DNA from 4 places in the Mesorhizobium newzealandense genome. Region 4 is predicted to be linked to each of the others. Evidence: riboswitches for the same ligand, from Rfam matches in the RefSeq annotation. Region 4 holds a riboswitch; each other region holds the start of a gene.
The links. Region 4 has a riboswitch for thiamine pyrophosphate ahead of thiC (phosphomethylpyrimidine synthase ThiC). Riboswitches for the same ligand answer to the same signal wherever they lie in the genome.

Region 1 (7,457 bases), on a different contig from region 4:
CGGTCGGACAGGAACACGGCTTCGCGCACATCGTGGGTGATCAGGAGCGCCGTCCAGCGGTGGTGCCGCCACATCTGTTCCAGCCAGCGTTGCATGGCGGTGCGGGTCAATGCGTCGAGCGCGCCGAACGGTTCGTCGAGCAACAGCATGTCGCGCTCCTGCACCACGGTGCGCAAAAGCGCCGCGCGCTGGCGCATGCCGCCCGACAACTGCGCCGGAAAATGCCGCTCGAAGCCGGCAAGCCCGAATTCGGCAAACAGCGGCGCGACGCGCGCCCGCGCCGCCTTGCGCCTGATGCCTTGCACTTCGAGCCCGAGTGTCGTGTTGTCGAGGATGCGTCGCCACGGCATCAGCGCGTCACGCTGCGGCATGAAGGCGAAATGCCTGCCGTGGTCGTCGAGCGGTGCGCCATCGAAGAACATCTCGCCCTCGCCGTGCTGCCCGCCGGTCAGAAGCTGGAACAGCGTCGACTTGCCGGCGCCCGACGGACCGAGGATGGAGACGAATTCACCGGCGCCGACGCTTAGCGAAATGTCGGTGAGCACGTCGAGCCCGCCGAACGCCTTGCGCACATGCCGCAGTTCGAGCCTGCTCATTGCCGCGGCCCCGTGCCTGCAGCCCGTTCCCAGGGCATGACAAGGCGCTGCAGCAGCACCGTCAACCCGAACAGGACAAGTGTCAGCGCGGCGCTGACACCGACGGCGGCCAGCACCAGATCGGGGCGGAAATTGTTCTTGGCGTTGAGCATGTAGATGCCCAGCCCCTTCGCCGCACCGGCATATTCGGCGAAGATGGCGCCGACCACGGCATATGTGATGGAGATCCTCAGGCCAGCGAAGAAATAGGGCAGCGCCGAGGGCAGCCGCGCCAGCACGAAGACGCGCCAGCGCCCTGCCCCCATGGCGCGCAGCATCTGGCCGATCTCGGTCTCCGTCGCCTCGTAGCCCTCGACCAGTGCCACCAGCATCGGAAAGAAGGTGACCAGCGCCACCAGCATGATCTTGGGCGTCAGCCCGAAGCCGAACCACAGCACCACCAGCGGTGCGATCGCCACCAGCGGCAAGGTCTGGCTGACGATGAAGACGGGAAACAGCGCACGCCGCAGCGGCCGGAAGAAATCGACCAGCATCGACAGCGCAAAAGCAGCGCCGAGCGAAAAGGCAAAGCCGATCAGCGTGGCGCGGATGGTGGGAATGGCATTGTCGACCAGCGCCTCGCGATTGAGCATCGCCTGCTCGAAGACGCGCGACGGCGTCGGCAGCGTCGTCGGCTTGATGCCGGAACAGGTGGCGTAAAGCTGCCACGCCAGCAGCAGCAGCCCGACCGAGATCACGGCTGGTGCTGCCTTGACAAGAAGGCTCGCGATCGGACGCGAAGCGACTGATGGTGAGGCCACGGACATAACCTTTGACGGGGTCGCGCGAAAGCGCGGCTGGCTCAGACGGCCGACGGGCTGTTGGCCGAGACCGTGACGTCGAGGGTTACGTGGCCGGCGCCGGGCCCGAAGCGGCAAAAGGCCTCGTCGAGCGCCGAAAAGATCGCGCCGGCATCGCCGCGCAATTTCGTGCAGAAATGCTTCGAGCGCTCATAGACGCCGGACTGCTTGAGAAAATCGATGCAGCCGTAGATCTCGTCCATGTGGTCGTCGGTGCCCATCACATAGAGCGAGAACTGCGCTGCCGCCGGCTGGCCGGTGGCGGCCGCGCCGCGCACTGCCGCGATTGCCGCGTCCTTGCGCGGGCCGAGTGGCCCGGCAGGTCCGCCAAGCGCATCGGAGCTGCAGATCGGATCATCCGGCTCGCCGGGGCAACCGCGCGAGATGGCAGCCGACAGCACGCAATGTTTGCCGCTGCGTGCCGCCGCCACGAACAGGTCCCGCATCGCCGGAAACAGCACTTCGGGCGGCCCGACCAGCAAGGTCGAGATGTCGTCGGTCTCGATCCGGAGCCGATCGCGGTAGGGATCGAGCGCGCCCAGCGCGCCAAGGATGACGCCGACGAAATCGTCGGCCATGGGATATAGGGAAATCTGTGCGCCTGAAAACATCGCCCGCCTCGCTCCGCTGGTATTACCCAGATCAGCTTCTAGGGTCTGTGGGCTTGCCGCCCCCGTCTCAGCCCCGACCGTACGGAGCACCCCTGTGGATGCGCGGGTTAAAGCACCATTCGAGCTGAAGCGAAAGCCGTTTTTTCGGCGCGCTGCGCCAAAAGCATTGCGCCAGGCCCGGGCCTGAGCGGAAACCGTCGATGCTGGCGGAGCGGAGTTCTGTCGGGAACCTTCGCTGCCGCGACCGAAACCCGGGCCGCTGGAACGACAAACGCTCAACCATCTGGCAGCGTCTGGCGACCATGGCGCAGGAAATCGACGAAGGCGCGCACGGCCGGCGGCGTATGACGCTGCTTCTGATAGCAGAGGAACCAGCCGGGAAAGGTCGCGCACCATTCATCCAGCAGCGACACCAGCTTGCCGGCATCGATCAGCGGGCGCACGAGATCTTCCGCCCAGAAGGCGATGCCGACACCCTGCACGGCGGCGGCAATCCCCATGTCGCGGCTGGAGACGACAAGCGGGCCGTTGACCGCGACCGAGAACCATTGGCCGTCCCTGGCGAATTCCCAGGGATAGAGGCCAGCACTGCCCGGCCGGCGCCAATTGATGCAGCGGTGCTGGAGCAGATCGGTCGGTTCCGACGGCGATCCGCAACGGGCGATGTAATCCGGCGAGGCCACGGCGAGCTGGCGCTGCATGCCGCCAAGCGCCACGGCGACCATGTCGGCTTCGAGAAATTCCCCTAGCCTGGCGCTGACGTCATAGCCGGCCTCGACAATATCGATGGCCGCATCGTCGATCGTCACATCGAGCACGATGTCCGGCCATGCCTGGTGAAAACGGCCGAGCACCGGCTCCAGATAGGTGGCGGCGGCAACGCTTGGCATATGGACGCGCAAGATGCCGGCCGGCGTGTCGCGCAAGGCGGTCGCATCGCCGACCGCCGCCTCCATCTCGGCCATGGCCGGCGCGAAGCGCGCATGCAGGCGCGCGCCGGCTTCGGTCAGCGAGAGGCTGCGGGTCGTGCGGTTGAGCAGGCGCAGGCCAAGCCGCGCTTCGAGCTGACGGATCGTCTGGCTGAGCGTCGACGCCGAAATCCGGAGATCTTCAGCCGCATGGGCGAAGCTGCCATGCGCGACGACAGCGGCAAAGGCCTTCAGCTCCGCATAGTCACTGCCCCGCATTATGCCGGATTCCTCAATGAGTGTGATAGTATTCTATCGCATTTTCCATAGAGCGTCTGCCGCCTAGCTTGAGGGACATGTCTCGGACGCCGAACACGATAGGCCCGGCACCGAACCCCTTTGAATTTCCCTCTGAGCAGGAGCAACGAGCATGCTGAAACTTAACGGAAAAATCGCCCTGGTGACTGGTGCCTCCTCCGGCATTGGCGCGGCATCCGCACTGACGCTCGCGGAACAAGGCGCGGTCGTTGCCATCGCGGCGCGGCGCCGGCAGCGGCTCGACGATCTGGCCACACGCATCCGCGACAACGGCGGCGAAGCCTTGGCCATCGAGGCCGACATCACCGACGAAGCGCAGGCAACCACCATGGTCCGGCGCGTGCTGGAAGACTATGGCCGGCTGGACATGCTGTTCAATGTTGCCGGTATCGGCGTCGCCGCCCCTTTCCAGAACACCACCACCGGCGAATGCCGGGAAATGGTCGATATCAACATTCTGGGTCTGCTCTACACGATCAACGCGGCGCTGCCGGCGATGAAACGGCAGAAAACAGGCCACATCGTCATCGTCTCGTCGGGCACCGGCCGCTACATCCATCCATCGGTGGTCTATTCCGGCACCAAGCATGCGGCCAGCGCCATGGCGGAATCGCTGCGCCGCGAAATCGGCAAGGACGGCATACGCGTCACCGTGATCGAACCCGGCGCGGTCAGGACCGAGTTCACCGCCAACATGCGCGACGATGTGCGGCTGGCGGTCGAGCAAAGGTTGGGCGACATGGAGCAGCTGGAGAGCGAGGACATCGCCGCCGCCATGCTCTACGCAGTCTTGCAGCCGCCAAGGGTCAACGTCAACATCCTGACGCTCTATCCGACGCAGCAGGCTTGAAAACTCCCGCAGCCCGTTCCCTGCCCCGATGGATTACCTCCGTGGCAGATGAAGGTGGCGCCAGTCCGACAGTTATAAAGTTTTCGCATTTTTCTTATAACTCGCTTGAAATTCGGAGCAAAGCGCACGATGCCGCTCGACCACCTCGTCGAACGGCATGTCCGGCGGAACCGGGAACTGTGAACTTACGAAACCGCCTTCTCGCGAACCGGCAGCTTCCAGCCCGGCCGGACGAAGTGGCAGGTGTAGCCGTTGGGGTATTTCTCCAGGTAGTCCTGATGTTCAGGCTCGGCTTCCCAGAAGGGACCGGCCGGTGCGACATCGGTGACGACCTTGCCCGGCCACAGACCGGAGGCGTCGACATCGGCGATTGTGTCTTCGGCAACGCGCTTCTGCTCGTCGCTGGTGTAGTAGATCGCCGAGCGATAGCTCATCCCGACATCGTTGCCCTGGCGGTTGCGGGTCGTCGGATCATGGATCTGGAAAAAGCGCTCCAGCAGCGTACGATAGCTGATGATGGCCGGATCGAAATTGATCTCGATGGCCTCGGCGTGGGTGTCATGGTTGCGGTAGGTGGCGTTGGGCACGTCGCCGCCACTGTAGCCGACACGGGTGGAGATGACACCGGGATAGCGCCGTATCAAATCCTGCATGCCCCAGAAACAGCCGCCGGCAAGCACTGCGCGTTCGGTCGAAGTCGCCATATCACGTCTCCTCAAAAGCAATTCCAGGAAAAGTGTAGCGGTTTTTCCGTCTGGAATTGCGCAAAAGCAAGTTTGGATCTCCCCATAAATGGGCATTGTCTCTTGCTTCGTCCAGCGGACCGGCCGACCTGCTTCAGTTGCTCGTTTGGGCGAGGCTGTCGATCGCACTCGGCAACTGCGGCGCGCCGGGCAAAACGGCGGCAAAACTGATCGCCACCGGTGGCGCCTTGAGCGACCAGTCGAAAAGAACGGTCTTGACCGGGATGTTGCCCACCCATGCCAGCAGCTGAGCTGGCACGTCGCGCCCAGGCCAGATCAGGAGTATGCCGTGGTCGCGCAGCCGCTCCTTGGTGATCCAGGGGGAGTACTGCATGTTCAGGTCGGTGAAGATCGACGGCTTGTCATAGGCATTGAGGCCCGCCAGCGGCGCAAGAAGGCCATGGCCGCCAACGATGTCGAGCCGATCGGGCGTCGCCGCGTGCCAGACGGCCTCGGCCTCGTCCGAGATCTTCTGCGCCGGCCAGCAGACGGCGTCCATGCGCCCGCGCAGATTGCATTTCGTCCAACGGATGCCCGCATAGGCACCGGAGATGCCGACAATGAAGATGAGTGCGCAGATCGCCAGCTTTCGCATCTCGACGTCGCCGAGACGGTGGCCCAGCAGAGCCAGCGCCACAACGCCGGCAAGATTGTACATCGGCGCGCCCCAGGCCTCGCCTACGCCGGAGAACAGGGACGCCACCATGACGAGCACCGCCGGGCCAAGCCCCATCCACAGGAGATAGACCAGCGTACCGCGCCCGACGGGCTCTTGCGGCGGGGGCAAGCGCCGCAGCAGACCTGATATCGCCAGCACCAGGACAAAGCCGCAGAGCCCGGCCATCTGGACGCCGATGTAATAAAAGCGGGAGCGATGGGCCAGCACCCACTGATCGCGCCAGGCGGCATACGTCAGCGGCAGGAAATCGATGCGGTAGAGCTCGACGGCCAGCGGCGCTGCGACAGCGACGAAAACCGCGAGCCCAAGCCATGGCCAAGGCGTGGCGAGCCGGCTGCGTGCCCGCGCGTCGGACAACAGCCAGATCGCGCCGAACAGCAACAGCAGGCCGGTCGAGAACTTGGCGTAGAGCCCGACGCCCGACACCAGTCCGAGTGCCAGCCACCAGCCCGGCCCGCCGCCACGGCCCGCACGCCACAGCAGCCAGCAGATGGCTGCCCAGAAGGGCATCTGCGCGTAGTCATGATTGAACTGCGGGGTCGGCCAACCGAAGAAATAGAGCGACGGCATCAAGAGCACGGCGGCCAGCGCGCGCCTCTGCCCAAGCAGGTCACGGGCCAGCAGATAGACCAGGACGAAAGTCGCCGAGATCATCAGCTGGGCCACGAGATACTGCGGCCAGCGGAACGATCCGGTCAGAAGATGGCTGGTCTCGAGCAGCCATGCGGGAAGTTGTGGGTGCTTGTAGGTCAACAGCACCCATTCGCGTCCCCACATGAAGCCTTCGACGACATCGTTGGGCGGCGAGACGTTGATAAGTGCGGGCATCGCCGTCCAGCAGATTGTCTGCATCAGGCACAAAATCGCCAGCAAATACCAGGGGCGACCGATCAGACTGGACAAAACCGATGCGGAATCGACACCGGCGGCAGGCAATCCCGCCGGCCCCCATTTGTCCATGGATCGATCTATCCCCACCATGCGGCGCTTAAATCACATAGTCCGGTTTAACGAACAGCCCCAAACATCGAAGCTTACGAAAAAGTATAGCTGTGTGCCATTGCAGCACCAAGATCGAGCAGGAACATCGCGCTCCTCTCTCCAGGCAGGACAGCGCTGCACGTCTGGCCCTGTGCGAAAAATCCGGGTTCCAATGCGCCACCATCATGCCGTCATCCACTACCGTGCGCTCGATTTCTGGATGGCGCGTGCGGCCGTCCTCGTCATCATCTGCCTGCAGCTTCTGGTCATCAACAACCTCTCATTCGGGCCGCGCTGGCTGGCGCCGGGGCTGGAAGCCGCCCTGCTGCTGCCCTTGTCGGTGGCCACGGCCTGGACCCAGGCCGCCACCCGAAAGGCGGTCGAGGATCACGAGTGGCATGCGATCGGCCAGTTTCGCGTCATGATCCGCAGAACCGCCCTGACCATGACCGCCATCATCAGTGTCATGAATTGCGGCTCGCTGGTCCTGCTGGTGCGAGCCTTGCTGGAGGGCCACGCCGGCAATAGCGGTACGACGCTGCTGATCGACGCGCTCAACATCTGGGTGACCAACGTCATCGTCTTTGCCCTGTGGTTCTGGAGCACCGACAGGGGCGGGCCGCCGACCTGCGGCCTCGTCAAGCTTGCTCAGGCCGATTTCCTGTTCGCGCAGATGACGCTGAACGACCGTGAGCTTCGCAACTGGCTGCCCGGCTTCGTCGACTACTTCTTCCTCGCCTTCACCAATGCGACGGCCTTCTCTCCGACCGACACGCTGCCACTCAGTCAACGCGCCAAGCTGCTGATGATGGCGGAAGCCATGATCTCGCTGCTGACAATCGCGCTGGTCGCGGCACGCGCCGTCAACATCCTGGCTTGATCGGGCCGGAAACGCAAAAAAGCCCGCCACCTTGCGGCAGCGGGCTGGCTCT
Region 2 (7,457 bases), on a different contig from region 4:
TTTATTTCAAGATAGATGGGCTGAGAGAAAGCGCGTTTCCTCATCCCATTTACGCAGACCGATTTCTGAACGATCCGGCCATGCGGCTTCTGTGGCGCGAAAATGAAGTCGTCGCCACCAACACACTGCTCGAAGCGCGCCGGAACGTCATGTATTCCAAACCCGAAGGGACATGGACCTGAGCGAGCGCTGGATTCGCAGATTCACCATGCAAAACCGGCAATGGTCGATCGTCTGGCCGATCGCTATCTCGAGATCGAGGACCATATGTATCGCTTCCAGCAGATGGCTCTCGGTGGCGACAGGATGGGAGCCGCCGACTTCACGCCGACTGGATCGAAGCCGAGGCCGCCACGGATACGGTGGACCACGTTCCTTTCCGCGACCAGGCGCTGCTGTTTTCCACCATCTATTGGGCCAATCGCGCAAAGTATGATGCCGCGCTGGCGGTGCAGCGAGCGAGCCAGCACGCACGGCGCCCCGAATAGGCGCGATCCGACTGCTGGAGGAGAACACGACCGGCGCCTGAAAGCGGCCGCCCATCCCGAGGCCATGCATGCCGCCCAAAAGTGGCCCCGGTTTTGGGGCAACGGCATGCACATAGAAATCGTCACATCCGCATTGCGGAATTCAGGCGCTCGATCATGGTCAGGGCGTGCTGCTTCTTGTCGAGATTGTAGGTGTCGGTCTCGGATATGGCGTCCAGCGCCTCATGCCAGGTGTCCGACAGCGTTTTGGCCCGGGCGAGATCGCCGGCCAAGGCAGCCCGGCTTGCGCGTCCGATAAAAGGTCGAGCGCCCGGCGGTTGAAGATCTCGAACTGGATCGCCAGGTCGCGGCCGGCGACAGCCTCGGCAAGGCGAAACGCGCCGCCGACATCGCCCTTTCTTGCCGCCACCAGGGCATCGAGCGTCGAGGCGATCTCCAGCCCGCCATACTGCGTCAACAGGATCGCGCTGCGCGCGCTGCCCCCTGCCCGCTCGGCCAGCGCTGCCCGCGCCGCCGGATCGTTTGGCGGTGGCGGTTCGGCGGTTTCCAGCACCGCCATCAGGTCGTCGGCATCGAGCGGTGTCAGCCGCACCACCTGGCAGCGCGACCGGATCGTCGGCAGCAGGCTGCCCGGCGCATGGACGATCAGGATGAACAGCGTTCGTGCCGGCGGCTCCTCGAGATTCTTCAGCAAGGCATTGGCGGCATTGGCGTTCATGTCGTCGGCCGGATCGACGATGACGACCCGGTAGCTGCCGTCATGCGAGGTCAGTGACAGGAAGCGGCTGACCTTGCGGATTTCGTCGACGGTGACGACAGTCTTGAAGCTCTTGGTCTTGTCGTTGAGCGGACGGGTCAGATGCAGCACCGAAGGATGCGCGCCGGTGGCGATCTGGCGAAACAGCGACGAAGCCGGATCGGGAATGGCAAGGCTTTCGGGCGCCTGCGCGAAGTCCGGGTGCCGCAAGAGATGAGCGCAAGGTGGAAGGCGAGCGTGGCCTTGCCGATGCCGACCGGTCCGGAGAAGATAAGCGCATGCGGCAGCTTTCCCGCACTATAGGCGGCCGTCAGCATCTCCGCGGCCTGCCGGTGTCCGACCAGACGTGGTGTCTCGGATGGCTCTGGCACGCCGTCCAGCGTATCGTGCTGCTCCGGTGCGATGCGCTCGAAGATCATGCCGGCGTTACCTGCCTGTTGCGCGTCGGCGTTCTTGCCTCCAGGGCCGCGAACACGGCGGCGGTGACGACATTCTCGACCGTATCGGGATCGGCGGCTGCGTCGACGACGATGCAGCGTTCCGGCTCGGCCGCGGCGATCGCCAGAAACGCCTCTCGGCGGGCCTGATGGATCGCCAGCGTCTCCTTCTCGAAGCGATCGGCGGTTGCTTCGGTGCCGCGCCGCAGCGTTGCGCGCCTGAGGCCTTCCGCCGGATCGATGTCGAAGATCAACGTCATGTCGGGCATCATGCCGTTGATGGCGACCTGCTCCAGCGTATCCATGAACGCGGGGTCGATACCGCCGGTGACGCCCTGGTAGACGCGTGAGGAATCCAGGAAGCGGTCGCAAAGCACGATGGTGCCACGCTCGACCGCCGGCCGGATGACCTGCTCGACATGGTCGGAGCGCGCGGCGGCGAAAAGCAGCGCCTCCATCTTCGGCCCGAATGGTTCGGCGGCGCCCGAAAGCAGCACATGCCTGACCGCCTCGGCGCCCGGCGAGCCGCCTGGTTCACGGGTGAGCAGGACATCATATCGCTTGGCGCGCATCTTCCTGGCCAGCCGCTCGATCTGCGTCGACTTGCCTGCTCCTTCGCCGCCTTCGAAGGTGATGAAAATCCGCGCGCCAATCGAAAAGCCTCTGCCATGCTTGCGGGTGTTATAGCGCTCTAGATAGTCCGCGTCGGGGGAAACGTCTATGCCGTCGGCGCTAGCGCAGCCAGCCGACCGCCAGTTCCTTGACGGCGTCGAGCGCGCGTTGCGGCAATGTGCGACGCCGATCGACTCGGCGGCGAAAAGCGGCGTCTCCTGGCTCAGCGTGTCGCCAATCCAGACGCGCAGCGCACCCACCGGCTGTCCTTCCTCCACAGGTGCTGCAACCGGGCCGTTGTAGACGATCTTGGCCGTCAGCTTGTCGCGGTTGGTGATCGGCAGGAAGATCTCGATCGGGCCCCTGGCCTTCAGCGTCACCCCGGATTTGGCGCCGCCAAAAACCTCGGCTTCGCCGACCACCTCGTCCTTGGCGAAGATTTCGGTCTTCTCGAAAGAGCGAACACCCAGTCGAGCAGCTTTCGCGCCTCTTCAGCACGTTCCTTGTCGCTGGCCAGTCCGCTCATCGCCGCGATCACCCGCGTGCCATTGTGACTGACCGAACCGACGATGCCGAAGCCTGAGGCCTCGCTCGCGCCGACAGCCAGGCCCGTCGGCGCCGATGTCCATCGCCAGCAGCGGATTGCGGTTCCGCTGCGAGACCAGCACCCTCATGACGGCTCTGGTCCTTTGGGCACGCTGTCGCTCACCGGCATGTAGAGATTGCCGCCATCGCGATATTTTTCCGCCATCGCCGCCATTCCTTCCTTCTGCGCTTCGGCACGATGTCGTGGGAGATGCGCATGGAGCAGAATTTCGGCCCGCACATGGAGCAGAAATGCGCCAGCTTGTGGGCCTGCTTCGGCAAGGTCTCGTCGTGGAACGAGCGCGCCGTTTCTGGGTCGAGTGACAGGTTGAACTGGTCTTCCCAGCGGAACTCGAACCGCGCCCGCGACAGCGCGTCGTCGCGGATCTTTGCCGCGGGATGGGCCCTTGGCAAGATCCGCTGCATGCGCGGCTATCTTGTAGGTGATCACGCCGGTCTTGACGTCATCGCGGTCGGGCAGGCCTAGGTGCTCTTTCGGCGTCACATAGCAGAGCATGGCGGTGCCGAACCAGCCGATCATGGCGGCGCCGATGCCCGACGTGATGTGGTCATAGCCCGGGGCGATGTCCGTCGTCAGCGGCCCGAGCGTATAGAACGGCGCCTCGCCGCAGATCGCGAGTTGCTTGTCCATGTTCTGCTTGATCTTGTGCATGGGGACATGGCCCGGACCCTCGATCATCACCTGGCAGTCCTTGGCCCAGGCGATCTTCGTCAGTTCGCCAAGCGTTTCCAGTTCGGCGAATTGCGCGGCGTCGTTGGCGTCAGCGATCGAGCCGGGGCGAAGGCCATCGCCGAGCGAGAAGGAGACGTCATAGGCGCGACAGATGTCGCAGATCTCCGCGAAATGCTCGTAGAGGAAGCTTTCCCGGTGATGGTGCAGGCACCATTTGGCCATGATCGACCGCCGCGAGAGACGATACCCGTGACCCTGTCAACGGTCAGCGGGATGTAATGCAGCCTCACGCCAGCATGGATGGTGAAATAGTCGACGCCTTGCTCGGCCTGCTCGATCAGGGTGTCGCGATAGACTTCCCAAGTCAGGTCCTCGGCGATGCCGCCGACCTTTTCGAGTGCCTGATAGAGCGGCACGGTGCCGATCGGCACCGGCGAATTGCGCACGATCCATTCGCGGATGTTGTGGATGTTGCGGCCGGTCGACAGATCCATCACCGTGTCGGCGCCCCAGCGGATCGCCCAGACCATCTTTTCGACTTCCTCGGCCATCGAGGAGGTGACGGCGGAATTGCCGATATTGGCATTGATCTTCACCAGGAAATTGCGGCCGATGATCATCGGCTCGCTCTCGGGATGGTTGATGTTGGCGGGGATGATCGCGCGCCCGCGCGCCACCTCGTCGCGCACGAATTCCGGCGTGACGAAATCGGGAAGCTTCGCGCCGAAGGCTTCGCCGTCGCGTTGCAGCTTGCCGTGCAGGATCTCGCGGCCAAGGTTCTCGCGGATGGCGACGAACTCCATTTCGGGCGTGATGATGCCGGCGCGGGCATAGGCAAGCTGGGTCACCGCCTTGCCGGCCTTGCCCTTGAACGGGCGGTTGCGAACGAGGAATTCCGGCGTCAGACGCTCGCCCACGGCGAAGCCGTTGTCTTCCGGCCTGACATGGCGGCCGTCATAAGCTTCGACATCGCCTCGCGCTGCGATCCATTCGTGCCGAAGCCGCGCCAGGCCTTTCTCGATGCTCGTCTCGACCGTCACATCGGTATATGGGCCAGATGGATCGTAGACCGTCACGGGCGGTTCACCCGCCGTCGGATGGACTGAGATTTCGCGCATCGGCACCCTGATCTGTGGATGGAGGACGCCGGATTTGTGGATTTTTCGTGAGGCAGGCAGCGGTCCCGTGGAAACCGCTGGGGTCAAGGCATTCATTGAGGCTCCTTTGCTCATTGCATTGGAGACCCAGTTCTGTGCCGGAAGGATGAAAAGACGCTTTGGCCGACCTGCTCGAGACAGGTCTTCGGGCATAAACTCCCGCAAAGCGCTTGCACCGTCCCTACGCCAGTATGAACTGGATCAGGTTCAACGGGTCACTGCGCTGCGAAAGCCAGCAGTATCTCAGCCCCTTGTCGGGACCCCCCTGGTGAATGTCTGGAGTTGAACGGGACGGCGCCGCTTTGTCAAGCGCCTGTCGACCGGCCATCCATCTCACTCGGACAGTTTTGGCCCGTGGGCGGCCACCGCTCGGCTATATTCCAACGACGACAGCGCCGCCGCTCAAGCCCGCTCCCGCCGCCGCCAGAAGAACTTTTTCGCCAGGCCGAAATGGCTTCGTCTGGTGGCCAGTGACAGCGTCAGCGGGATCGTCGCGGCGGAAGAATTGCCGTATTCGGCGATCGTCTTGACGACAGCACGATCGGCAAGGCCAAGGTTTTTCCCTACGGCATCAAAAATGCGGGCATTGGCCTGGTGCGGCACGAAGCGGTCGATGTCCTGCGGCTTGTGCGTGAGGCGGCTTCTTCTTCGACAACTCCAGAGGCCCTCATGCAGGTCATCGACGGCGAGCCCGTCGTCGTGGAGATCCGCAGGGGGGCAGCGCCGACGGCGTGCCGGAGAAGCAATGCGGCCCTTCTGGCGGCGACGACAGGGTTGCGTTCCACCAACCGGAAAGACCCTCCGCCGCAAACCTGAGCTTGGCGGATGATCCAACGAATCAATCTTGCGCGACGAGCGCAGCACTCGATACGCAGCTATGTATCGCGGCTACAAGAGTAAGCGTTCGTTCGATCTATTTGTCTGCGTTACTGCTCTTGCGGGGGGGGTTGAAGTAATTGAGGCTATTATAATCTTGTAACTCAATCACTGCGCAGAATTTTCGCTTCTAACGCCGCCACAACGAAAGCCCGTCTGGCAACCAGCGGGTGGGCTTCGCCACGCAGAACCTGAAGGCATGCATCCATAGCCAGTTTCCGCTTCTTCGTCTGATCATGGAAGCTCCGGAGCAGAATCGTGGCCGCGTCGTTCACATCGAAAATGACGCGCTCACGGTCATGTCGTCCAACTTGCACTACCACCGGTCGGACGAACCTGCTCGACATCCAATTACACCCTCAATACCGAGCTTGGTGCGGTCTGCGCCTGCCATGACGTCGGCTCGTTTCATACATGTATTGCCGAGGGCCGAATAGGGCCAGCAGACCTTGCCGGCCTTCACACTTCGTGCGCCAGCCACCTAGAGCGGTTTTCCCTTAATCGGAGTCGTTTGTTTGCAGTGAACGGCTTGTTCTGATTCCCTGATCGAAGTGATTTGCGGAAGGAGCAGCGGCATGGCACGAGCTTACAGCCTGGATTTGCGGACGCGTGTTATCGAGGCGATAGAGGCAGGCCTGTCGACCCGAGAAGCGGCACGGCGGTTTGCCATCGGGATATCGACGTCTGGTGCATGGTATCGGGCCTGGCGTTCGAGCGGCAATCTGGAACCTGGGCGGCAGGGCAAGCCGAAGGTATCGAAGCTGGACGCGCACGAGACTTTCATTCTCGCCTTGGTCGAGACCGATGAGCGGGACATCACGCTTGCCGAGATCGTCGATCGCCTTGCGGCAGAGCGCGGGGGTCAAAGCCAGCCTGACGACGGTCCATGCGTTCTTCGCAAAGCGTGGCATCACGTACAAAAAAAGACAGCGCACGCGGCCGAACAGCAGCGACCGGATGTTTTGGCAGCGCGGGAAGAGTGGTTCGAAGGCCAACTCGATCTCGATCCGAGCCGCCTGATCTTCATCGACGAAAGTGGCCTCAATACCAAGATGGCCCGGCTACGAGGCCGCTCTGCGCGTGGACAGCGTTGCCGGGCGGCTGTTCCTCATGGGCACTGGAAATCCACGACCTTCACGCCGGCCTGCGCCTCGACGGGATCGTCGCGCCCTGGCTCCTGGACGGCGCCATGGATGGCGAAGCATTCCTGGTCTACTTGCGCCGCGTCCTCGTGCCGACGCTTCAACCCGACGATGTCGTCGTGATGGACAACCTGCCTGCTCATAAAGTGGTCGGTGTCCGCGAAATCATCGAGGCTGCGGGGGCTTCCCTTCGCTATCTTCCGCCCTACTCCCCGGACTTTAACCCATTGAGATGGCCTTCGCCAAGCTGAAGGCTTTACTGCGAAAGGCAGCAGCCCGGTCCATCCCGGAATTATGGGACGCCGTGGCCGTCGCCATCGATCGTTTCCACCCAAAGAATGCGAAAACCTGTTCGCCCACGCCGGCTACGATGCCTAACCGTGATTATCCAGAAACTGCTCTAGCGCAAACTCTGCCGCAATGCCGGCGCTTCTGGCGGCGGGCGGGGATGCCGGCAGAGGTAGAGGGCGGGCGGGCCTGCAGCGGCGGGTGAAGGTCCGGGAGAGAGGCTCCCGGCGTCCGCCGCGGAGCAGCAACCATGACACAGATGGAATTTCACACGCCCGTCCGTAACGCGCGTGCCGGTTACAAGGTCGACGTCAGCCGCGGCCAGCGTGTCGGTCGCGTGTCGTCGGAGTGGTTCAATCGGCCGGCCGACGAGCGCTACCTTTCTCTCACCGATCTCCATAATTCGGTGAAATGGCGAACC
Region 3 (7,457 bases), on a different contig from region 4:
CGGCCGCTCCTCGCCCGACAGGCCGAGATGCTCCATCAAATAGCTGGCGCGATAGGGATCGTCGGCGGGGCCAAGTCCCGCCTCGACATAGGTGCGGACCGTTGCGAAACCCTCCATGTCGGGCATCTGCGGTAAATAGCGGACGGTCGCCGAGGGCTGGCGGAACACCTCGCCATCCTGCGGCTCGATCAGGCCGGCGGCGATCTTCAGCAGCGTCGACTTGCCGGACCCGTTGCGGCCGACCAAAGCGATCTTGTCGCCGGCCGACGCGGTCAAGGCGGCGCCATCAAGCAGCGGCGTGCCGCCGAAGGTCAGTTTTATCCCGTCGAGATTGAGAAGAGGCGGGGCCATGTCAGCTTTCAGGTAGGGGATAGGGGTGAGCGAGCAACAATGCGCGGCCATGGCCGAGCGTGATTTCGAGGTGACCCCTGACCTCGTTGGAGATGGTCAATGACGAGCCGAACGCCACCTTGACATGGTCGAGCGGCCATTTGGCGCCCGTGACAGTCAGGCCGGAAAGATCGGAAAAGCCGAGCACCGAAAACAGCGTGCCGTCGGCATAGTCGAAGCCGGCTTTCCCGTGCAGCAGCGGGACGCCTTCCTGGGCGCCGCTGCTCAGAAGCATCCTCGTTCCGGCCTCGGCCAGCCGCAGGGCGAGCGCCAGATGCAAGAAGGCGTGGTCGGCGCGCTTGCCGCCGAAGGCGCCGGCGAGCACCAGGCTGGTCGCGCCGCGCTCCAGCGCGGCGGCGATGGCCAGTTCGCCATCGGTCTTATCCTTCTCCGCCGGGAAGGTCCGGCGGGGTACGGCGGCGAGATCGTCCGGCAGGTTGGCGGGTACCGAATCGAAATCACCCACCCACAGTTCCGGGACTAGACCCAGCAGCCGCGCATAACCGATGCCGGCGTCGGCGGCGATGACGCGGGAGCCTTCGACCTGGCGGTCGAGCCGGGGCGTGCGGATGAGATCGCCGCCAAGTAGGATGGTGAATGTGCTCATATCGTGTGGCCCTTACCAGCCCGGCACGGGAAACGGAAGGCCGGCAAACTCCCACTTGCGTGGGGGATCGGCCGGGCCTATGTGTCGAAACGCTCTAACGGGGTGCCGGACGCGATCTTCGCGGACCGGCTGAGAGGCAAAGTCGCCAACCCGCTGAACCTGATCCGGTTTGTACCGGCGGAGGGATTAGACGTTTCGGACAGTCCGACGCCTCAATTCCTTTCAATTCGAACGAAGGAGGCGCCGATGCGCACGCTTTTATACTCTCTTGTCTCCGCGATGGCTGTGGTCCTGTCCGGGCCGGCCTTGGCCAAGGACAAGCTCACCATCTACACTTATGAGAGCTTCACCGCCGACTGGGGTCCGGGTCCAGTGGTGAAGAAGGAATTCGAGGCCGAATGCGGCTGCGATGTCGACTTCGTCTCGGTCGCCGATGGCGTCGCGCTGCTCAACCGCGTCAGGCTGGAAGGCGCATCGACCAAGGCTGACATCGTGCTCGGCCTCGACACCAATCTGACCGCCGATGCCAAGGCCACAGGCCTGTTTGCGCCGCATGGCGCCGTGTCCGGTGTCAATGTGCCGGGCGGCTGGAGCGACGACATTTTCGTACCTTTCGACTATGGCTATTTCGCCGTCGTCTACGACACCGAGAAGCTGAAGAACCCGCCGAAGAGCCTGAAGGACCTAGTCGAAGGCAGCGCCGACGACAAGATCGTCATCCAGGATCCGCGTACCTCGACGCCGGGCCTCGGCCTGCTGTTGTGGGTGAAGTCGGTCTATGGCGACAAGGCGCCGGAGGCTTGGGCGAAGCTCAAGGCGAAGGTGCTGACCGTGACGCCTGGCTGGAGCGAGGCCTACGGCCTGTTCACCAAGGGGGAGGCGCCGATGGTGCTGTCCTACACCACCTCACCTGCCTATCACATGGTCGCCGAGAACACCGAGCGCTACCAGGCAGCGTCGTTCGAAGAGGGCGAGTATCTGCAGATCGAGGTCGCCGGCATCACCACGACAGGGGCCAAGAATCCGCTGGCGGAAAAGTTCATGGCCTTCATGACCGGACCGAAATTCCAGGATGCCATCCCCGAGACCAACTGGATGTTCCCGGCCGGCAAGACCGACAAGCCGCTCAACCCTGCCTTCGACAAACTGGTCAAGCCGACCAAGACCTTGCTGTTCAGCTCCGAAGAGGTCGCCGCCAACCGCAAGGCCTGGGTGGATGAATGGCTGGCGGTGATGAGCAAATGAGAGCGCGTTTCACCCTCCCCCTCGTGGGGAGGGTCGATCCGCGTAGCGGAGCGGGGTGGGGGCTGCAACCTTGAAGACGGCCTCACCCCCACCCCGGCCAGCAGATGCCGCTTCGCGACATCCACTTGCCGACCCTCCCCACAAGGGGGAGGGTCGAAGACGCCCGTCCTCTGACACCCGCATCAGCGCCGGCATCATCGCGCTTGCCGCCATCGCGCTGCTGATCGGCGGTGCGTTTGCCGGACTGCTCATCGAAGGCGCTCACGATTTCTCCGGCGCCTGGGCTGCCTTCGATCCCTATCTCCTCCGCGTCGTTCGCTTCACTTTGTGGCAGGCCGTACTCTCGACGCTGCTTTCGGTGGTGCCGGCACTGTTCGTGGCGCGCGCGCTGTCGCGGCATCCGCGCTTCCTTGGCCGCGCCTTCATCCTGCAGCTGTTCGCCGTGCCGCTGGCGCTGCCGGCCATCGTCGCGGCACTCGGCATTCTGGCGCTTTATGGCCGCGCCGGCTATTTCGCCGGCGTGTTCAGCGTGATCGGCGGTGGAGACTGGCCGGGCATCTATGGCCTGTCGGGCATCCTCGTCGCCCATGTCTTCTTCAACCTGCCGCTCAGCGTGCGGCTGTTCCTCGAGGCACTGCAGACCATTCCCGCCGATCAGTGGCGGCTGGCGAGCCAACTCGGCATGGGGGCGCGGCCGGCGTTCCGGCTGATCGAATGGCCAACGCTGCGTGCGGCGTTACCGGGTGTCGCCGGGCTTGTCTTCATGCTCTGCATCACCTCGTTCACGATCGTGCTGACGCTCGGCGGCGGTCCGGCCGCGACGACGCTCGAAGTCGGCATCTACCAGGCGCTGCGCTTCGATTTCGATCCCGCGCGCGCTGTGACGCTGACGCTGCTGCAGATTGCCCTGACGTTTGCTGTCGTGCTGGCCCTGACGCGGCTTGGCGCCAATGTGGTCGGCGACACCAATCTGCCGGTTGCACCTCGCCGATACCTCTCCGTCAATGGGACCGAGACCTTGCTGAACGTCGTGCTCATCGTTCTGACGCTGCTGTTCGTTGCCGGACCGATGGTCGCCACGGTGATGGCCGGACTTGGCGCCGATCTCGGCCGGCTGGCCGGCGAGGTTGCCGTGCGGCAGGCGACGCTGACCAGTGCGGTGCTCGCCTTCCTATCGGCGCTGCTTTCCGTGACGTTGTCGCTGGCGCTGACCATGGCGCGCCGGGCGTTGGCGCTGAACCGCCGAACTGCTCCCAAGACAATGCTGGAACACGCCACCGATACCGGCGCCGGTTTTGTCCTCGTTGTGCCGCCGATCGTCGTCGGCGCCGGCTGGTTCCTGTTGCTGCGCCATGTCGGCGATGTCTTTGCCATCGCCCCGGTCATGGTCGTCACCGTCAACGCGGTGATGGCGATGCCGTTCGCGCTGCGCGCTGTCCGTCCCGCCTATGATGCGGCGAGCGAGCGTCACGAGCGGCTCTGTGCGCAGCTCGGCATTGTGGGCTGGAGCCGGTTGATGCTGGTCGACTGGCCGTCGCTGCGGCGGCCGCTCGCTACCGCCTTTGCTTTCGCCATGGCGCTGTCGCTCGGCGACCTCGGCGTCATCGCGCTGTTCGGCAGTGATTCCGTGCAGACATTGCCCTACCTTCTCCTGGCGCGCATGGGCAGTTACCGCACGCAGGACGCCGCCGGCCTGGCGCTGCTGCTCGGCCTCGTCTGCCTCGCATTGATCGTAGCCGCACACTGGCTGGGAAGGGAGAAGAACCGGGATGCCTGACGGGGCGGCCAGCAGGTCTGAAAAGGGCGCTCCGGTGCGGCTGGACCAGGTGTCGTTCAGCTATGGCGAGGCGCCGCTCGTTTTCGACGTCGATTTCGCCGCGGCGAAAATCACAGCCATCATGGGGCCGAGCGGTTCTGGCAAGTCGACGCTGCTCAACCTGGTGGCCGGCTTCGAGACGCCGCAGTCGGGCCGCCTGCTGATCGGCGGGGCCGATGTCAACGCCGAGCCGCCGTCAGCGCGACCGGTGTCGATGGTGTTCCAGGAAAACAACCTCTTTGCCCATCTCTCCGTCGAGCAGAATGTCGGGCTCGGCCGCTCGCCATCCTTGCAGCTGACCGAAGCGGACCGCGCCGCGATCGCCGGGGCGCTCGAACGCACCGGCCTTGCCGGCAAGGAAAAGCGCCTGCCGCGTGAACTCTCCGGCGGTGAACGCCAGCGAGTCGCCCTGGCCCGGGTCCTGGTGCGCGATCGGCCGGTGCTCCTGCTCGACGAACCCTTCGCCTCGCTCGGCCCGGCGCTGCGCGACGACATGCTGGATCTGGTCGCCGCAGTGCACGCCGAACGCGGCATGACGGTGCTGTTCGTCACCCACCAGCCGGAGGATGCCCGCCGCATCGGCGACCACGTGGTGTTTCTGGACAATGGCGTTGTCGCGGCGACCGGCAAGGCGGATGATTTCTTCACCGGGGCTGGCCCGGAAGCGTTCCGGCGCTATGTCGGTGCAAGCGCCGGGGATGCCGTATCACGAGATGTTGCCCGGAAGCGGACATAATTTACGGTCAAACCGGCTCCAGGCGATGTGGCGCTTGCTTGCCATGGCTGGAGGAGTGTGGCTAGGTCCGCCTTACCGGTCCGGCACAGGCCGTGATTTGCCTGCAGTACCCGCCGCCCGCCCCGAGGGACGTGCGACGGATGCTGCAGCAGTTTGAGATAGCGCATGACATGTTCCGAAGATCGCCCCCGATTTTCGTGGTCATGCGCCGGGACCCGAAAGGAAGCCGTTCTGGCGATCGGCGTTGACAGACTACGAATGAATCCGCTGGCGCGCTTTCTCGCGCTGGCTGGCTTTGCCGTGGCGCTGGCGAGCTGCCAGATGTTCACGCCACCCGAGGTTCAGGAATCCGGCTTCCAGCCTTCCGACAGGCCGATCACGGTCGACAATGTCGCCGCCAACAGCAAGCTTGCCGAACTCGCCAAGGCGCAGCATCCGCGCATCCTGGCCACCTATGGCGGCGAATATTCCGATCCCAAGCTCGAGCGCATGGTCGCCAAGGTGGTCGGCAATCTGACCGTCGTGTCGGCCAACCCGACGCAGACCTATCGCATCACCATCTTGAATTCGCCCAACGTCAACGCCTTCGCGCTGCCGGGCGGGTATCTCTACATCACGCGTGGCCTGCTGGCGCTGGCCAATGATTCGGCTGAGCTGGCCGCGGTCATCGCGCATGAGATGGGCCACGTCACCGCCAATCACGGCCTGCAGCGCCAGCAGCTGGAGGCCGAGGAAGGCCTGGCGACCAAGGTGGTTTCCGATGTGCTGGGCGACAGCCCGACCGCCAAGGCGGCGCTGATCCGCGGCAAACTCAGGCTGGCGCAGTTCTCGCGCAACCAGGAGCTGGAGGCCGACGCCATCGGCATCAAGTCGATCGGCGAAGCCGGCTACGATCCTTTCGCCGCCGGCCGCTTCCTGCAGTCGATGTCGGCCTATACCGACTTCCGCTCGATCAGTGGCGCCACTGACGCCAGCCTCGACTTCCTGGCCACCCACCCCAACACCCCGCAGCGCATCGATCTGGCGCAGCGCCATGCCCGCCAGTTCGGCGCACCCGGCGTCGGCACACGCGACCGCGATTCCTTCCTCGCCGGCATAGACGGCCTGCTCTATGGCGACACGCCTGAGGAGGGCTATGTGCGCGGCGAAACCTTCCTCCATCCGGGCCTTGGCGTGTCCTTCTCGGTGCCACAGGGCTTCATCATCGACAATTCGGCCGCGGCTGTGACCGCAACCGGGCCTGGCGACATGGCGATCCGCTTCGACGGCGTCTCCATCGACAAGAACCGCGCGCTCACCGACTATATCCGCAGCGGTTGGGTGGCTGGCCTCGAAGACAGCAGCGTCAAGCAGGAGACGATCAACGGCAATGAGGCGGCGACCGCGCATGCCGGCGCCGAAGGTTGGCAGTTCGACATCGCGGTGATCCGCGCCGGCGGCCAGGTCTACCGGTTGCTGACCGCGGCACCATCCGCCAGCACCTCGCTGGATACCGTGGCGCGTTCGGTCAGCGGATCGTTCCGTATCCTCAGCGCGGCGGAAAAGGCGGCCCTGAAGCCGCTGCATATCCGCGTCGTCACCGTTCAGCCCGGCCAGACGATGGGTTCGCTGTCCGCCCAGATGGTTGGTGTTGACCGCAAGCTCGACCTGTTCCGCGTGCTCAATGCGCTGTCGCCGGGTGCCGCGGTGTCGGCCGGCGACAAGGTCAAGATCGTCACCGACAAGTAAGACGCATGCCGCCGGTCAGGCGGCAGTCGCCAGAAATTCCGGGTTCTGCTTCACCAGCGCGACCTTGAGCTTTTCCATGGCGCGCGCCTCGATCTGGCGGACACGTTCCTTGGAGATGCCAAGCGTCTCGCCAAGCGCTTCCAGCGTCGCACCCTCGTCGTTCAGCCGGCGTTCCTCGATGATCCTCAGCTCACGCGCGTTGAGCGCGCGAAGCGCTTCCCTTAGCCAGAGCGAGCGGCGTGCGACATCGATCTTGTCGCCGACGATCTCGTCGGGCAGCGGATCGTCGGAGACCAGGAAATCCATCCGCTCGGTCGAACCCGCGTCATCGGCAATCGGCATGTTGAGCGAGGAGTCAGGCGCCGACAGCCGCGAATCCATCATCGCCACGTCAGCCTCGGAGACGCCGAGTGCCTCCGACACTTCGCGATAGAGCGTTGCGTTGGACAGTGGTTCGGCGCCGTTGGCCAGCCGCGCGCGCAAGCGTCGAAGGTTGAAGAACAGCGCCTTCTGCGCCGAGCTGGTGCCGCCGCGCACGATCGACCAGTTGCGCAGGATGTAGTCCTGCATCGAGGCGCGGATCCACCACGTCGCGTAGGTCGAAAACCGCACCTCGCGCTCGGGCTCGAAGCGGGCGGCGGCTTCAAGCAGGCCGACATGACCTTCCTGGATCAGATCGCCGAGCGGCAGGCCGTAGTGGCGGAATTTGGAGGCCATGGAAATGACCAGCCGCATATGGGCAACCGTGATGCTGTGCAGCGCGTTCTGGTCGTTGTCCTCTTTCCAGAGCAATGCCAGCCGATGTTCTTCGTCACGTTCGAGGTAGGGAGCCCTCATTGCCGCGCGGACCATGATCCGTCCTGCCGTGTCTTCCATCATGAGGCGCTCCCTGGGTCAGGCGATGCGGATGACTTTGCAAACTTGGCAGGCGCCCG
Region 4 (7,457 bases):
GTCCGTGCCGCACTTGCAAAGGCCGACCGGGTCATCGTGACGCTCTTCGTCAATCCCAAACAGTTCAACAGTGCCGGCGATCTGGCTGTCTATCCGCGCACCGAGCACGATGACGCCGCCAAGCTCGCGTCGGTCGGCACCCATATTCTGTATGCTCCCGATGCAGCCGACATATATCCGCAAGGCTTTGCCACAACGGTTTCGGTCGCCGGAGTGAGCGAGGGTCTGTGCGGAGCGTTCCGGCCCGGCCATTTCGACGGCGTGGCGACCGTGGTGACGAAGCTGTTCCTGCAGACCGGCGCCAATCTGGCGTTTTTCGGCGAAAAGGACTTCCAGCAGCTGCAAGTCGTGCGACGCCTGGTGCGTGACCTTGATATTCCGATCGAGATCGTCGCCTGTCCGACCGTGCGTGAAGCGGATGGGCTGGCGATGTCGTCGCGCAACACGCGACTGTCCGCCGCCGAGCGCCGCTCCGCGCCCCGACTGGCAGAGATCCTGTTCGAAACTGCCGGGCGGCTAAGCTCCGGAGACCCCGTAGAGCGCCTGCTGCATGAGGCTCGACAGGCGATCCTCGCTGCTGGCTTCTCGCGGGTGGAGTATCTCGAACTTCGCGCCGGCGATAATCTTGCCCTGATGGCCACGCCGGGTCGACCGGCGCGGCTGCTCGTCGCCGCCTGGCTCGGCCAGACGCGGCTGATCGACAATGTCGAGGTGGAGTCGGCGCAACGCTCGGTTCAAGCGTTGAAGCAAGCCGCTGCCTGACCCTCCTTCGCTGCCGACGGAGCCAGATATCGGTCTCCCCATTGCAAACGGCGGAGCCGGCGGCGGGCCTCAACTCGGCAGGCGGGCTGCGGTCATTCGGTTGAATTCCTCTGAAGCTGCTCGAACACAAACCGCTTGCCTTCGCCCACACTGTCTTCAAGCGACCTCGCATTCGCCAGATGTGCCGCAATCGCGCTGGCCAGCATGCAACCCGTTCCGCGCATCGATACTGCAAGGCGCGGCGCATCGAAGCGAATGGGTTCTTGACCGGAGTGCAGCAGGATATCCGTCGATCGAAGTCCTTTTGCATGGCCGCCCTTGATCAGAATGGCCTGCGCGCCGGCGGCCAAGAGCTCCTGGCCTTGCCAGACCGCTTCATCCTCGTCGACCGCTTGCTTGGCGCCGATAAGGAGCGCCAGCTCGACGAGATTGGGTGTGACCAGACAGCAAAGCGGCACCAGATCACGCTTCATGGCAGCGATGGCGCCTGCTTCCAGGAGCGCCCGGCCCGACGTGGAGGCGAGCACCGGATCGAGTATTGCCGGCACCTGCGGATTTTCGCGGAGCACTGCGGCTGCGGCGGCGATGATCTCGGCGGTCGCGAGCATGCCGATCTTGATGGCCGCCACCTCGTTGGCCTGAAGTGCCGCCCGCATCTGGTCGGCCACCAGACCGGGTTGCAGATGACGGATGTCCATGACGGCTTCGTGCGTCTGGACTGTCACCGCGGTCACCGCAAGGCAGGTGCGCACGCCAATGGATGAGATCGTCTCGACATCGCGTGCGATGCCGGCACCCCCGCTGGAATCCGACCCACCAACGACAAGCACATGCGGTTCTCGCCTCAGCGCCATTTCTTTGTCTTTTCAATCCATTCCCGCGTGCGTGCCTCGGGATCGGCATTCAGCGTGATGTCGGTGACCACCGCGGCGCTGTCGGCGCCGGCCTCGAAGACGCCGTCGATCCGCTCAGGATTGAGGCCGCCGATGGCGACCAATGGAATCGGCGCGACTTGGCACTTCCATTCGCTGATCCGTTCAAGTCCCTGCGGCGCCCATTTCATCTTCTTCAGGGTAGTGGGATAGATGGGACCGAGGGCGATGTAGTCAGGCTCGGCGGCCATCGCCGTTTCCAGTTCGGCATGATCGTGGGTCGACAGCCCCAGCTTCAATCCGGCGTACTTGATCGCCAACAAATCGGCCGCAGCCAAATCCTCCTGGCCGAGATGAACGAAGTCGCAGCCTTCCTCGATGGCAAGTCGCCAATAATCGTTGACGATCAGTTGGCAACCATGGACCGCGCAGACATCGTTCGCGCGGCGGATTTCGGCGCGCAGCTCGTCCTCGTCCCTGTCCTTGATGCGAAGCTGGACGAGCTTCACGCCGAGCGGCACCAGCCGTTCGATCCAGGCGGCGCTGTCGACGATCAGGTAGAAGGGATCGAGCTTCATGACAAAACCGCCCTGCCGAATGTCGGCGTCGATGGTGCCGCGACATCGCGCGGCTCGAGCATTCCCGCGATGAAAGCCTCCCGTCCGGCATCGACGGCCTTGCCGAAAGCGCGCGCCATGCCGACCGAATCGGCCGCCTTGGCAACCGCGGTGTTCAGCAGCACGGCATCAAAGCCGAGTTCCATGACGATCGCCGCATGCGATGGCCGTCCGAGCCCCGCATCCACGATCAAAGGAACGTTGGGGAAATGTTGGCGCATCGAGCGCAACGCCGTGATGTTGATCGGCCCAAGCGCGGAGCCGATCGGCGCGCACCACGGCATCAGGACCTTACAGCCCGCCTCCAGCAACCGCTCGGCAACGACGAGATCGTCGGTGGTGTAGGGGAATACGACAAATCCGTCCTCGCCCAGGATGCCGGCGGCTTCGACCAAGCCGAACACATCCGGCTGCAGCGTGTCGTGGTTGCCGATCACTTCGAGCTTGATCCAGCTCGTACCGAAGACTTCGCGCGCCATTTTCGCGGTGATGACCGCTTCCTTGACGGAGTGGCAGCCGGCAGTGTTGGGCAGGATTCTCGTGCCGAGCGAGCGGATCAGCGACCAGAACTTTTCGCCGGCCCTGCCGCCCGCCATCTCACGGCGCAACGATACGGTCACTACTGACGTGCCCGACGCCTTGACCGCATCGGCAAGGATGGCCGGCGAAGGATATTGCGCCGTGCCGAGAAGCAGCCGGGAGGACAGTGGCGTCCCGAAAAGCTCGAACATGCTAGCCTCCCTGCATCGGCGAGAGGATTTCGATCCAGTCGCCGTCGCTCAACTGGAACTCCGCCCGATGGGCTTTGTGCACGAGGTCGCTGTTGACGGCCGTCGCCAGCCAATCGCCCTCATAGTCGAGCGCTGCAAGCAGCTCTGCCAGCGTGGTGGCGGCAACCTCATGCGCTTCGCCGTTTACGGTCAATTTCATCAGGCAAGCTCCATGGGTTCGTCAGCGAAGACGAGTTCGGCCGCCTGCCGCGCCATGGCTGGCGCGAGAAGAAAGCCATGGCGATAAAGCCCGTTGATGGCGACGGTGTTTCCACGCGCTTCGACACGCGGCAGATTGTCGGAGAAGGCCGGGCGAACACCGACGCCGGTCTCGACGATACCGGCCTCGCCGAAGGCTGGATGGAGCGCGCAGGCCGTGCCCAGAAGCTCCATCATAGAGCGGACCGTGACCGGTCCAGCGCCGTCGCTCTCGATCATCGTCGCGCCGATCATGAAACGATGGTTGGCGCGCGGTACCGTGTATAGCGGAAAGCGCGGATGAAGCAGCCGCACGGGGCGCGATAGCGCGATATCAGGCGTGTGCAGGATCATCATCTCGCCGCGCACGCCGCGCAGCCTTCCGTCGTCCGCCGCCATTCCCGTGCAGTCGATCTCGTGCTCGAACCCGGGAAGCTGCCGCGCGTCCGTGGCGAAGCTGATGTCGACACCCATCGCGACAAGCTTGTCGTGAAGCGCCGCCATCGCCCGGCGCGGGTCGAGATGCGCCTCGCCGGGGAAGAACAGCCCACGCCGGAAACGCTCGGCGAGATCGGGCTCCAGCCGCGCGATTTCCGCTTCATCGAGCCAGCGATGGCCCGAGGTGCGGCCGGCGAAGCGGTCCAGCTCGCCGCTGTCACGCGGCGGTGCCACAACCAGTGTTCCGGCCTGCGTCACCTGACCAGGCAGCACCGCCTCCCACCAGTCGGCGGCGCCGCGTCCGAGATCCAGCACCGGCTGCTCGGCGCTTTCGCGCTCGCACCACGGCGCCAGCATGCCGCCGGCGAACCACGATGCATTGCCTCCACGGCCGTGCCGGACGTCGGCGACGGTGACCGCCGCGCCGCGTCTGGCCAATTCGAAGGCCGCCGTGAGGCCGGCGACGCCGGCCCCTTTGACCAGCACCCTCATGACGGCTCTGGTCCTTTGGGCACGCTGTCGCTCACCGGCATGTAGAGATTGCCGCCATCGCGATATTTTTCCGCCATCGCCGCCATTCCTTCCTTCTGCGCTTCGGCACGAATGTCGTGGGAGATGCGCATGGAGCAGAATTTCGGCCCGCACATGGAGCAGAAATGCGCCAGCTTGTGGGCCTGCTTCGGCAAGGTCTCGTCGTGGAACGAGCGCGCCGTTTCTGGGTCGAGTGACAGGTTGAACTGGTCTTCCCAGCGGAACTCGAACCGCGCCCGCGACAGCGCGTCGTCGCGGATCTTTGCCGCGGGATGGCCCTTGGCAAGATCCGCTGCATGCGCGGCTATCTTGTAGGTGATCACGCCGGTCTTGACGTCATCGCGGTCGGGCAGGCCTAGGTGCTCTTTCGGCGTCACATAGCAGAGCATGGCGGTGCCGAACCAGCCGATCATGGCGGCGCCGATGCCCGACGTGATGTGGTCATAGCCCGGGGCGATGTCCGTCGTCAGCGGCCCGAGCGTATAGAACGGCGCCTCGCCGCAGATCGCGAGTTGCTTGTCCATGTTCTGCTTGATCTTGTGCATGGGGACATGGCCCGGACCCTCGATCATCACCTGGCAGTCCTTGGCCCAGGCGATCTTCGTCAGTTCGCCAAGCGTTTCCAGTTCGGCGAATTGCGCGGCGTCGTTGGCGTCAGCGATCGAGCCGGGGCGAAGGCCATCGCCGAGCGAGAAGGAGACGTCATAGGCGCGACAGATGTCGCAGATCTCCGCGAAATGCTCGTAGAGGAAGCTTTCCCGGTGATGGTGCAGGCACCATTTGGCCATGATCGAACCGCCGCGAGAGACGATACCCGTGACCCTGTCAACGGTCAGCGGGATGTAATGCAGCCTCACGCCAGCATGGATGGTGAAATAGTCGACGCCTTGCTCGGCCTGCTCGATCAGGGTGTCGCGATAGACTTCCCAAGTCAGGTCCTCGGCGATGCCGCCGACCTTTTCGAGTGCCTGATAGAGCGGCACGGTGCCGATCGGCACCGGCGAATTGCGCACGATCCATTCGCGGATGTTGTGGATGTTGCGGCCGGTCGACAGATCCATCACCGTGTCGGCGCCCCAGCGGATCGCCCAGACCATCTTTTCGACTTCCTCGGCCATCGAGGAGGTGACGGCGGAATTGCCGATATTGGCATTGATCTTCACCAGGAAATTGCGGCCGATGATCATCGGCTCGCTCTCGGGATGGTTGATGTTGGCGGGGATGATCGCGCGCCCGCGCGCCACCTCGTCGCGCACGAATTCCGGCGTGACGAAATCGGGAAGCTTCGCGCCGAAGGCTTCGCCGTCGCGTTGCAGCTTGCCGTGCAGGATCTCGCGGCCAAGGTTCTCGCGGATGGCGACGAACTCCATTTCGGGCGTGATGATGCCGGCGCGGGCATAGGCAAGCTGGGTCACCGCCTTGCCGGCCTTGCCCTTGAACGGGCGGTTGCGAACGAGGAATTCCGGCGTCAGACGCTCGCCCACGGCGAAGCCGTTGTCTTCCGGCCTGACATGGCGGCCGTCATAAGCTTCGACATCGCCTCGCGCTGCGATCCATTCGTGCCGAAGCCGCGCCAGGCCTTTCTCGATGCTCGTCTCGACCGTCACATCGGTATATGGGCCAGATGGATCGTAGACCGTCACGGGCGGTTCACCCGCCGTCGGATGGACTGAGATTTCGCGCATCGGCACCCTGATCTGTGGATGGAGGACGCCGGATTTGTGGATTTTTCGTGAGGCAGGCAGCGGTCCCGTGGAAACCGCTGGGGTCAAGGCATTCATTTGAGGCTCCTTTGCTCATTGCATTGGAGACCCAGTTCTGTGCCGGAAGGATGAAAAGACGCTTTGGCCGACCTGCTCGAGACAGGTCTTCGGGCATAAACTCCCGCAAAGCGCTTGCACCGTCCCTACGCCAGTATGAACTGGATCAGGTTCAACGGGTCACTGCGCTGCGAAAGCCAGCAGTATCTCAGCCCCTTGTCGGGACCCCCCTGGTGAATGTCTGGAGTTGAACGGGACGGCGCCGCTTTGTCAAGCGCCTGTCGACCGGCCATCCATCTCACTCGGACAGTTTTGGCCCGTGGGCGGCCACCGCTCGGCTATATTCCAACGACGACAGCGCCGCCGCTCAAGCCCGCTCCCGCCGCCGCCAGAAGAACTTTTTCGCCAGGCCGAAATGGCTTCGTCTGGTGGCCAGTGACAGCGTCAGCGGGATCGTCGCGGCGGAAGAATTGCCGTATTCGGCGATCGTCTTGACGACAGCACGATCGGCAAGGCCAAGGTTTTTCCCTACGGCATCAAAAATGCGGGCATTGGCCTGGTGCGGCACGAAGCGGTCGATGTCCTGCGGCTTGTGCGTGAGGCGGCTTCTTCTTCGACAACTCCAGAGGCCCTCATGCAGGTCATCGACGGCGAGCCCGTCGTCGTGGAGATCCGCAGGGGGGGGCAGCGCCGACGGCGTGCCGGAGAAGCAATGCGGCCCTTCTGGCGGCGACGACAGGGTTGCGTTCCACCAACCGGAAAGACCTCCGCCGCAAACCTGAGCTTGGCGGATGATCCAACGAATCAATCTTGCGCGACGAGCGCAGCACTCGATACGCAGCTATGTATCGCGGCTACAAGAGTAAGCGTTCGTTCGATCTATTTGTCTGCGTTACTGCTCTTGCGGGGGGGGTTGAAGTAATTGAGGCTATTATAATCTTGTAACTCAATCACTGCGCAGAATTTTCGCTTCTAACGCCGCCACAACGAAAGCCCGTCTGGCAACCAGCGGGTGGGCTTCGCCACGCAGAACCTGAAGGCATGCATCCATAGCCAGTTTCCGCTTCTTCGTCTGATCATGGAAGCTCCGGAGCAGAATCGTGGCCGCGTCGTTCACATCGAAAATGACGCGCTCACGGTCATGTCGTCCAACTTGCACTACCACCGGTCGGACGAACCTGCTCGACATCCAATTACACCCTCAATACCGAGCTTGGTGCGGTCTGCGCCTGCCATGACGTCGGCTCGTTTCATACATGTATTGCCGAGGGCCGAATAGGGCCAGCAGACCTTGCCGGCCTTCACACTTCGTGCGCCAGCCACCTAGAGCGGTTTTCCCTTAATCGGAGTCGTTTGTTTGCAGTGAACGGCTTGTTCTGATTCCCTGATCGAAGTGATTTGCGGAAGGAGCAGCGGCATGGCACGAGCTTACAGCCTGGATTTGCGGACGCGTGTTATCGAGGCGATAGAGGCAGGCCTGTCGACCCGAGAAGCGGCACGGCGGTTTGC

Region 1: it holds a riboswitch for thiamine pyrophosphate, as region 4 does, so the genes downstream of both, ACFSOZ_RS29110 (YkoF family thiamine/hydroxymethylpyrimidine-binding protein) here and thiC (phosphomethylpyrimidine synthase ThiC) in region 4, are expected to answer to the same signal.
Region 2: it holds a riboswitch for thiamine pyrophosphate, as region 4 does, so the genes downstream of both, thiC (phosphomethylpyrimidine synthase ThiC) here and thiC (phosphomethylpyrimidine synthase ThiC) in region 4, are expected to answer to the same signal.
Region 3: it holds a riboswitch for thiamine pyrophosphate, as region 4 does, so the genes downstream of both, thiB (thiamine ABC transporter substrate binding subunit) here and thiC (phosphomethylpyrimidine synthase ThiC) in region 4, are expected to answer to the same signal.

Annotation. Positions count from the first base shown of each region.
Region 1 covers NZ_JBHUGZ010000019.1:149,881-157,337, forward strand. Annotated here, with positions in the region: gene ACFSOZ_RS29100 (ABC transporter ATP-binding protein) at 1-596, opposite strand, end outside; gene ACFSOZ_RS29105 (ABC transporter permease) at 593-1,402, opposite strand; gene ACFSOZ_RS29110 (YkoF family thiamine/hydroxymethylpyrimidine-binding protein) at 1,438-2,046, opposite strand; TPP riboswitch at 2,037-2,150, opposite strand; gene ACFSOZ_RS29115 (LysR family transcriptional regulator) at 2,322-3,233, opposite strand; gene ACFSOZ_RS29120 (SDR family oxidoreductase) at 3,385-4,122, shown strand; gene msrA (peptide-methionine (S)-S-oxide reductase MsrA) at 4,308-4,826, opposite strand; gene ACFSOZ_RS29130 (glycosyltransferase family 39 protein) at 4,960-6,504, opposite strand; gene ACFSOZ_RS29135 (hypothetical protein) at 6,698-7,405, shown strand.
Region 2 covers NZ_JBHUGZ010000004.1:3,958-11,414, forward strand. Annotated here, with positions in the region: gene ACFSOZ_RS07095 (hypothetical protein) at 1-182, shown strand, start outside; gene ACFSOZ_RS07100 (hypothetical protein) at 363-488, shown strand; partial or broken gene ACFSOZ_RS07105 (DNA polymerase III subunit delta') at 611-1,664, opposite strand; gene tmk (dTMP kinase) at 1,661-2,335, opposite strand; partial or broken gene ACFSOZ_RS07115 (D-alanyl-D-alanine carboxypeptidase family protein) at 2,415-2,956, opposite strand; partial or broken gene thiC (phosphomethylpyrimidine synthase ThiC) at 2,965-4,787, opposite strand; TPP riboswitch at 4,891-5,007, opposite strand; partial or broken gene ACFSOZ_RS07125 (3-oxoacyl-[acyl-carrier-protein] synthase III C-terminal domain-containing protein) at 5,104-5,357, opposite strand; gene ACFSOZ_RS07130 (DUF982 domain-containing protein) at 5,711-5,953, opposite strand; partial or broken gene ACFSOZ_RS07135 (IS630 family transposase) at 6,182-7,126, shown strand; partial or broken gene ACFSOZ_RS07140 (hypothetical protein) at 7,287-7,457, shown strand, end outside.
Region 3 covers NZ_JBHUGZ010000005.1:21,176-28,632, forward strand. Annotated here, with positions in the region: gene ACFSOZ_RS07255 (ABC-F family ATP-binding cassette domain-containing protein) at 1-351, opposite strand, end outside; gene ACFSOZ_RS07260 (thiamine diphosphokinase) at 353-997, opposite strand; TPP riboswitch at 1,086-1,200, shown strand; gene thiB (thiamine ABC transporter substrate binding subunit) at 1,244-2,242, shown strand; gene thiP (thiamine/thiamine pyrophosphate ABC transporter permease) at 2,424-4,019, shown strand; gene thiQ (thiamine ABC transporter ATP-binding protein) at 4,012-4,794, shown strand; gene ACFSOZ_RS07280 (M48 family metalloprotease) at 5,053-6,522, shown strand; gene ACFSOZ_RS07285 (RNA polymerase factor sigma-32) at 6,538-7,401, opposite strand.
Region 4 covers NZ_JBHUGZ010000012.1:242,722-250,178, reverse strand. Annotated here, with positions in the region: gene panC (pantoate--beta-alanine ligase) at 1-762, shown strand, start outside; gene ACFSOZ_RS17665 (hydroxymethylpyrimidine/phosphomethylpyrimidine kinase) at 855-1,616, opposite strand; gene ACFSOZ_RS17660 (thiamine phosphate synthase) at 1,607-2,212, opposite strand; gene ACFSOZ_RS17655 (thiazole synthase) at 2,209-2,982, opposite strand; gene thiS (sulfur carrier protein ThiS) at 2,984-3,181, opposite strand; gene thiO (glycine oxidase ThiO) at 3,181-4,149, opposite strand; gene thiC (phosphomethylpyrimidine synthase ThiC) at 4,146-5,969, opposite strand; TPP riboswitch at 6,074-6,190, opposite strand; partial or broken gene ACFSOZ_RS17635 (3-oxoacyl-[acyl-carrier-protein] synthase III C-terminal domain-containing protein) at 6,287-6,540, opposite strand; gene ACFSOZ_RS17630 (DUF982 domain-containing protein) at 6,895-7,137, opposite strand; one part of gene ACFSOZ_RS17625 (IS630 family transposase) at 7,366-7,457, shown strand, end outside.